2 regions of the Ruegeria sp. HKCCD7559 genome follow, and region 1 is predicted to be linked to the other one. Evidence: riboswitches for the same ligand, from Rfam matches in the RefSeq annotation. Region 1 holds a riboswitch; the other holds the start of a gene.

Region 1 (4,444 bases):
GGCGTTTCACGTCGTAGTCAACGCCTTCAACCGCATCCTTGTTGACCAGCCATTTGGTCGTGACCTCGGTCTCTGTCGGGCTGATCGGCGTAACACGGAAAACAATCGAGTGATCGGCAAGAAAGTGGTTCCACGTGGTCGGATAGTGGAACTTCAAAAGCGATCCCGCATCCGCAAAGGGCGACCGGCCCAACCAGCGGCGCACGGCGGATTTCCCGTCCATCGTATAGCTCTCGGCGCCTTCTTTCAGCGGCATCCGCGCCAGACGGAATTGGCCGTCCTCGTGCAGATAGAACTGCGATGGCATACCCGCTGACTGGCACCTGTCGAAATGGGCTTGCATATAGGCTGGGGTTTCACCGCCTTCGATCCCCGTCACGCCCGGATCATCAGGGAAGGTCCGGCACAGCGCAGGGTGGTTGCCGCCGCAGTGATAGCACTCGCGATTGTTTTCCCAGACCAGTTTCCAGTTGCCGTTCTCGATGATCGAGCTTTCGAATGCGACCTTGGCATTCGCAAGATCATGCGGCTCAAGATACGGGCGCGCGATATTGGCAAACGTGTCAAAATCCGGGGCGACATCCGCCAGACAGATATAGACCAACCCGGCAAGCTCGCGGCAATGAACCGTCTTCAAACCATGCTGTCTGGGATCAAACTCCGGCCCCATGTCGCGGGCCCACAGCAAAGAGCCGTCAAGCTCGTAGGTCCATTGGTGATACGGGCAAACCAGCTTCGGCGCGTTGCCTTTTGCTGCCTTGCATATGATCGAGCCGCGATGGCGGCAGGTGTTGTGAAACGCCCGGATCTGGTTGTCGGCGCCGCGCACGATGATCACGCGATAGGCACCCACGTTGTACGTTACATAGTCGCCGGCTTTCACCAGTTCACAGGCCGGAATGGCAAAGAGCCATTCGCGATAGTGGATGGTTTCCAGGTCGGTCTGAAAGATCTCGGGGTCGGTGTAAAAGGCCCGTTCCAGAGCATAGCCCGGGATTCGACGCGCCAACAGGTTTTGGACATTGTTCACTTCTGGCTCTCCTGCCGCGCCCCGCGGCATTGCTTGGGCAGATGACAGGGAGGAACCGTCCGGAGGCGCGCGAGGACCACGTCCGAAACCCGTGCCCCCACCGCCACCCGCGGTTTGACATATCTGCAAGGCTGGTTTCCGGACTTGAAAGGGGCTTGCACCCGGTTGCGACACCTTCCCGGGATCCTCGTCCCAGTGGTTGATTGTCGAACCTGACCTTCCTTACCGTTGCGGGGGCAGCGCCGGAATTCCACCGGCTTCCCAATTCTCCGCGGTCTGAGAATCAAACAGCGGCACCTCACGATGGCAGCCTACTTTCTACCTGCTTGGGCGCTGAAATGCTTGCGACATTTCCGGTTTCAAAACAGACATGGAAATTTTCCGGCTGAGTGGACGGCGCCGGGATCACGGTCCTTGGCACAGGGGCATGGCAAGCCCGCCAGCACGGCGTTCTGCAGGGGCCAGTGGGCTTTGCGATGGATGCGGCCACGTCTGACATCCGCGCCGTCAAATTGTCCCCCAGCCGTGACAGCGAAGGCCCGGCTGCTCTGCTCAGAAACGAAACGCTGCACGTCGCCTGAGCATGGCTGGAAAAGAGAGAGTCAGGCCAAGTGAAGGAGGTTTGCAGCAAACCCTTTTGGGTGAAGTTGATCCGTTTGGGATAGTGCTGGCTTGCCATGAGGCAGGTGAAGAAGGCGAATATCCGTCATGCGAGAGTTGTCAGTCCATCCTGTCAACGGACGGTAGAAAACCTCATTTTGTCCATAAAAAATTGTCTTTTTCGGGAAAAACCATTACGTTTTCCGAAAATGGTGGAAAACACCGGAGGCAGTAAGAGAGCAGATGCCAAAACCGAAAACAGGTGTTTTGCGGACAACAGTTCCTTCGCGCCTCATGGGAAAACGGGATGGTCTGTTTTTCCTCTGGGGGCAGATAGAACGCGCGCGCTTGAAGGTCGAGGGCGGCGAACGCGCCGAGGGCGCAGCCTCGGACGGGCCAAGGGCAAACACGGCCGGTGAGGTCAAGGGATCGACGACAGCATTGGTGGACGAGTTTATTTTCTACTGACTTTTGTGATGAAACCGGGCCTGACGGCCCTATTTCTTCTCGAAGAACAGGATGACTTCACCCAGACGGACGCCATAGCGTGAGACATACGCGCGGTTCAGCAGGCGGTCGTCATCCAGCAGCCACATCCAGTCGTCGAATTTGACACGCATGGTCCCGTCCTTGATCGGCAGGTCGATCTTGTATTTCCAGTTGAACGTATCCCCGCGTTCAATCCCGCTGGCGGTGCCCAGCACGCCAGGCGCCGTACCGGTCCACGTATCCTCTCCGGTTTTGGTCAATGTCCAGATGCGTTGTTCCGTCGCGCCATCGTCGTAGACGAAGTCTTCGACCAGGGTCAGGGTTTCGCCGTCCCATGTTCCGTCGATATCAACCGTGAATCTGCGGGGGATATTTCCCAGAACATCCTGAAACTGACCGTAGGCCACTGTTTTACCCTCAAAAAACTCTTCCAGGTTCAACTGCCGGTCCGACAGAAACGTTTTTGGAACCTTCGGTTTGCTGGAGCAGGCCGCCAGAAGTGCAAGGCTTGCGATGGCAATGCAGGCGATGAAAGAGCGAAAGGTGATCATTGCAACGGCTTCCCTTCCAAAGTCGCGTCATACCCGTTTGACCCACTTGGATGCATAGGTTTCGATCTGGGGCTTGGACGCATTGTGGCGATCAGTTCCGCGACCTTGACGCCAAACTTGCGCATCTCGGACCGATTCATGATGACGCCGGTTTCTGTCAGGTACATCCAATCGGTGACATCCAGTGTGTGTCCACCAGCGTCATCTGGCAGAATGATACGATAGGTCAGTTTTACCGTGGACCCCGAGATGATGCCCCGACCTTCGCCCACGATGTCATCCGCCATTGCCGTGAATGTGTTGCCAGTTCCCAGCGTCAGGTACCATTTGCGGGTCATCTGTTTTCCGTTGGAATAGGTGAAGTACTCGGTCAGCGTGCCCGAGTTGCCTTGCCATTCGCCGGACATGCGCGCGACAAAGCTGTTCGACATTTTGCCGTTGGGGCCATAGATCAGGCCTTCGGACAAGATCTCTCCGTTCAGGTGTTTTTTCAGCGAAAAATTTGGCCCGGTGCCACTGTAATCGGACGGCGATTGCGCGCGAAAGCTCAGCAGCCTTGCACGGATGAAGACGGCGGTCAGAAGGACCAGAAGGATAATGCTGAAAGCGTTCATTTGCTTGTGACCTCGGTGGGCAGGGTCAACACCATCCCGAACGCTCCGACTTTCAGGATGCAGGGCAGCACCGCATATGCAAGATTGAGTGTATCCAGAGCCTGTGCTGAATTGGTTTGACCGGGGGTGAAACCGCTGCGTTCCAGCAGCGGCAGAGTGAAAAAGGCAGCCAGGGCGAGGCCCAGTTTGCCAGCGAAGGACCAGATGCCAAACGCGGCTGATGCGTTCAGCCCGGCTCGGGTAAGGACGATCGAGAACATGGCCGGCAATACGACCATATCCGCGCCCAGCGCCGCGCCCGAGGCGAGACAGATCATTGCAAAACCCGCAAGATTTCCTGCACTCAGTGTGGCAGCGCCGATAAAGCCGGCAATCGAGAGCGGCATGGCGATGATCAGAGTCTGTTTCGGGCCAATTCTGTTGCTGAGCTTTGCCCAGAGCGGGACGCTCGCGCCTGCGCTCAGGAAGAACAGGATCAACAAAGGACCCGCCTTGCCCGGCAGTTGCAGCCGGTCTTCCACAAAAAATAGAAACAGGGTGGAGGTTATGGCAACCGGGAGGCTGTTGACCAAAGCCAGCGCAAGTAGGCGCAAGCCACCGGCCTGACCCAGACCTGCAAAGGACAGGCCTGATCCGGTGATCGGCTTGCGTCGCCAGATCGGGATCGTCAGTATCAAGGTCAGAACGGACAGCAGCCCCAGGAACGCGCCGAATGCGGGGTAGCCTTGGGAGTGTGCCCCGAAAGCAACCAACAGGGCCGGAGCGCTGGCTGCGATGACCACTCCGGTCAACTGCCCGCCTTCACGATAGGCGGCCAGTGTCATCAGCTCTTTCGGATCGGTTCGCTTCGCCAGAGTTGCGCTGCGACCATACAGAAGGATGGTTCCCAGGCTGTATGCCGAGAACAGCAAGATCAGGATCGCGACCAGTTCCGGCACCCTGGCACCCTGCGGCAGATTGAAAAGCAGGGGAAACCCGATCGCCAGCCCCAAAGCCGCCATCGCGGCAAATGCAAGCTGGCCGCCGGGCCATCGGTCGATTGCCCAACCGATCAGCGGATCCTGCACCAGATCCACCAAACGGATCACCAGCAGCACCGTACCAATGACCCCAAGGCCAATACCCAGGTTCACGGCTGCAAAGCGCGGCAAGTGGATATA
Region 2 (4,444 bases), on a different contig from region 1:
AACCTTGGCCGCAGGAGGGCTTTATGATTGTAGCAAAGACCCTTCGGGCAGCACGGTTCTGACCTCACGGTATCGACTGACTGCCTGAACACATGACCCGGGGATGAGCGATCGCCATCCGTCGGGAGTGCTGTTTCTGACGACGGGCAAACCAATGTTTCTTGCACTTTCGGACCTGGGATGGTCCTCTCACTTTGCCGCGCAACACGCGGCTTATCCTTCCTGCACGCCTTTTCGCATCACTTCCGTTCATCGGGACCGCCTGATAGGGCTTAACCCTGACGGCGAAGTTCCGTTACTGACCCCCGATCAAACGACCGGCAGCTATGCTGTTGGCGATTGGGTTCTCGCCGATGACGACAAACGCGTGCGCCATTTGCTCGACCGGCGCAGCCTGCTGCACCGACGCGCCGCGGGTACAGGCGCCGCGACGCAACTGATCGCAGCCAATGTCGATGTGCTGTTCATCGTCAGCTCGTGCAATGCCGATTTCAAACTGCCCCGGCTGGAACGATATCTGGCGCTCGCGCATCAGGCCGGGTGTTACCCGGTCGTTGTTCTGACGAAGGCCGACAAATCGGCGGACCCCGACAGTTTCTCGGGGCAGGTGCAATCTCTGGATCCGTTCCTGACGGTTCTGGCGATCAACGCGCTGGACCCGGCAGAGGTTGAAAAGGTTCTGTCGTGGTGCCCCAAAAGCCAGACCGGAGCGCTGGTTGGATCGTCGGGCGTTGGCAAGACGACACTTGCCAATACCATGACCGATCAGGATCTCGCCACCTCGGACATTCGCGAGGATGACGCGCGGGGCCGGCACACGACGACCGCACGCGCATTGCACCGGATGCGCAACGGTGGCTGGTTGATCGATACACCCGGAATGCGCGCGTTGCGCCTGCTGGACGCTCGGGACGGGATCGACGACGTTTTCTCGGACCTTGCCGAGTTGAGCCGGGACTGCCGTTTTTCGGATTGCCAGCACAGCTCCGAGCCCGGATGTGCCGTGCAAAAGGCAATAAGCCACGGCACGCTTGATCCGGCTCGATTGGACCGGTGGCGCAAGCTTCGGCGCGAAGATCAGCGCAATTCTGAAACCGTCGCGCAGTCCCGGGCGCGGGACAAAGCGTTCGGCAAGATGGTCCGTGGCGTCATGAAGGAAAAGAAACTTCGCAACCGGTGATCGTTGGACGGTGCCCGGCCCGTCCTGCGCCGCGTCTGATCAAGCGATCAGTCGCGGCCAAACCGCTGCATTGCGCCGGGCAAATGCTCCGATATGACCAACCTCAGGCAACCTGAAATCGGCAGGGCTCAGCAGGTGGCGGTTGGCATCGGGGCCGTAAAGATCCGCAAGCCGCCAAACCGCTTCCGGCGGCACCATCTGGTCGTCCTCGAAGGTGAACAAATCCACGGGCGTTCCAGAATCCTTCCACTGCGCCGCAGGTAACTCATGCCCGATTTCAGGCACATAGTTCAAAGGCGCCGTACACCATTTGCGCCACTGCCAATAGACCGATGCCGGCAGATCCGAGCCGAACCCGATCGCCTTTCCGGGAAGGTAGCCAAGGGCTCGGGCCAAAAGCGGGGCATGACCATACCAGAACAATCCTGCCAAACCACGATAGGGCCATGGATGGTCGCTTAGGGTTACCAGCCCCGAACACACACAGATCATGCGATCAATCAGATCGATATCCGGCTGCACAGGCCCCAACATCGCGCCGATCGAATGGCCGATGGTCCAATGCTGCGAATCGGGAAACCGTCTGCGCATTTCTGCCCGTGCCGCGGGCATGTCGATCAAGGCCCAATCCGCCATGGTCGCACGCGAATCTTTCAGGCGGCCGGTCAAGGAATGCCCGTAATCGCGATAGTCATAGGTCAGGCAGGCCATACCCCGCTCGGCAGCAAGCCATCGTGCGAAATGACGGTAATAATCGCGCGGCACACCCGTTGCACTGTTCAGCACGACGACGATTTCGGGCGAAGACAGCGGGCTGTACAACCGGGCAGACAGTGTTTTCTGCCCGGACGGAAAGCGAAATTCTTCGGTCATTACCGTTTGCTCTGTGTCCAACATGATCTCTGGCTTTGCGCTTGGTAAATCCGGTTTCCGAACCTCAACGCCCTCGACACTATGCATGAACCAACACCGTATCCAGCATGACCAAGCGTCCGGTCAAAAGATCGGCTTGACTCGATGCGTGCTCAAACGCTAGCGGTTGTGTGATGGTTTCCGGCCTCCACAAGGGGTCGGGATGAAAAGGGAACACGGTGCGGTATTGTCTGGTCATGCAGGCAACAACCAAATCCGCGACTGCCCCCGCAACTGTAAGCGGTAAGCGATGCCGAAACACCACTGGCCCAAAGGCTGGGAAGGTCGGCAAAGCGATGACCCGCAAGTCAGGAGACCTGCCATCGGAAACGAAACCGAAACTCGGGCGGGGTGTCCGGGCAGGTCCTGACGGCATCACGCTGTCCCACCTGTCCCAAATATCCTGTCCACCAAGCGCGGAGGGCGCAGGATGATCTGGAAGACAAAGACACATGAATTCAGTGCAACAGTATGTCAGCGGACGGGCAAAACCTGTCCCGCTTTGGCGCGGCTGGCGCGCTCGATATCCGAAGCCATGGCCCAGGCGACCTCGGCCACAAGTGACGATTTCGAGATTGAGGGCAGCAGCGAGCTGTCACATTGCAGCGAAGGATGTCATGCAATTTTCCGCGCGCAATCAGACCGCATTCGTGTCTTTTGCGGGACGCAGCCCGAAACCACGATTGAGCCGCTGAACGGCTATGCCGACCTGATCTTCGGAAACACGTTCAGTGCGATGCCATCCGGCGTCGTGAAAACCCCACCCTGCGCGATGATCGAAGTTTCCACGATCCGGCCTCGAAAACCTGCTTGCGCGCCCGCGCAGATTTCAATCTGAATCCAGACTGACCTGTGCCTGGGCACGCCGAGAGGCCCAGGCCAGTTGCGCATCCGTTTCGACGGCGCAAGGGCGCACCGCCCGCAATCGTTGCAGCGCCGTGTCCGCGCCTTCGCCGCATTCGACCATCAGCCGCAGGACAATCATACCTGACCTGCCACAGCCCCCGCGGCAGTGTACCAATACGCGACCTCCGCCGGACAGCGCGTGCCGGGCCGCGGCGCTGACGAACGGCCACGCGTCATCAATCGCTTTTGTCGGCGCTCCGAAATCTTCGATCGGCAGGTGAACCCAACGGCTGGCGCGGCTTTGAATATCGCTGCCAAATTCCTGCGCCCCGTCCTGAAGCATTTCGACATCCGTCGTCATCGAAACAACAAGCCCAGGCTGCCAGGCTGCGATCATATCCAGATCGCTGGAGTAATCTCCGCCGCGTCCGGGCATCGAGGTCAGCGCCAGCGTTCCGCCACCGACTTGCAGGGCGTAGATCACCAACTGCGACATGAATCCTGTCCTCCCCAAAGAACTCTATACAAAAATGAGCCATTAAATCCGCTGATGCAGTTTAGTGCGAAAGCGACTCGTTTCTAAATCAAAAATCATCGCGCCCCGCTGTGGACGCGGGCAACGGTGGCCACTACGCTGTGCCCAAGCACCGAATCCCAACGAGAAGACATGACAGACAGCTCCAGCCCCGCCTATCAGGTTCTCGCCCGCAAATATCGCCCGGAAACCTTTGCCGATCTGGTGGGTCAGGATGCCATGGTGCGCACCCTGAAAAACGCGTTCGCGGCCGACCGGATCGCGCAGGCCTTCATCATGACCGGCATTCGCGGCACCGGCAAAACCACGACCGCAAGGATCATCGCCAAGGGCATGAACTGCATCGGACCCGACGGAACCGGTGGCCCCACGACCGAACCCTGCGGTCAGTGTGAACATTGTGTCGCCATCATGGAAGGCCGCCATGTAGACGTGATGGAGATGGACGCCGCCAGCCGTACGGGCGTCAACGACATCCGCGAGATCATTGACAGTGTCCGCTATCGCGCCGCCAGCGCGCGTTACAAGATTTACATCATCGACGAGGTTCATATGCTCTCGACCAGTGCGTTCAACGCGCTGCTCAAGACGTTGGAAGAACCGCCCGCGCATGTGAAGTTCATCTTCGCAACCACTGAAATCCGCAAAGTCCCTGTCACTGTGCTGTCCCGCTGCCAGCGTTTCGACCTGCGCCGGATCGAACCCGAAGACATGATTGGCCTGCTGCGCAAGATCGCCGAAGCGGAAAACGCCCAGATCGCCGAAGACGCGCTGGCGCTGATCACCCGAGCAGCGGAAGGATCGGCCCGGGATGCGACCTCGTTGCTGGATCAGGCGATTTCGCATGGGGCTGGTGAGACGACCGCCGATCAGGTCCGTGCAATGCTTGGACTGGCAGACCGTGGCCGGGTTCTGGACCTTATGGACATGATCCTGCGCGGCGATGCCGCCGGAGCACTTACCGAGTTGAG

Evidence for each region. A riboswitch is a leader RNA that binds a small molecule or an ion and turns the genes downstream of it on or off. The one in region 1 is predicted to bind cobalamin.
Region 2: linked by a shared signal. The riboswitch ahead of GS605_RS20035 (hypothetical protein) and the one ahead of GS605_RS17030 (aromatic ring-hydroxylating dioxygenase subunit alpha) in region 1 are both predicted to bind cobalamin.

Annotation. Positions count from the first base shown of each region.
Region 1 is NZ_WVQU01000007.1:152,922-157,365, reverse strand. Features, by position in the region: gene GS605_RS17030 (aromatic ring-hydroxylating dioxygenase subunit alpha) at 1-1,060, opposite strand, end outside; cobalamin riboswitch at 1,142-1,346, opposite strand; partial or broken gene GS605_RS17025 (IS5/IS1182 family transposase) at 1,420-1,572, shown strand; gene GS605_RS17020 (hypothetical protein) at 1,874-2,098, shown strand; gene GS605_RS17015 (DUF3833 family protein) at 2,128-2,670, opposite strand; gene GS605_RS17010 (DUF3833 domain-containing protein) at 2,667-3,284, opposite strand; gene GS605_RS17005 (MFS transporter) at 3,281-4,444, opposite strand, start outside.
Region 2 is NZ_WVQU01000013.1:8,839-13,282, reverse strand. Features, by position in the region: gene rsgA (ribosome small subunit-dependent GTPase A) at 104-1,180, shown strand; gene GS605_RS20040 (hypothetical protein) at 1,220-2,053, opposite strand; cobalamin riboswitch at 2,211-2,432, shown strand; gene GS605_RS20035 (hypothetical protein) at 2,523-2,930, shown strand; gene GS605_RS20030 (dual specificity protein phosphatase family protein) at 2,922-3,434, opposite strand; gene GS605_RS20025 (DNA polymerase III subunit gamma/tau) at 3,606-4,444, shown strand, end outside.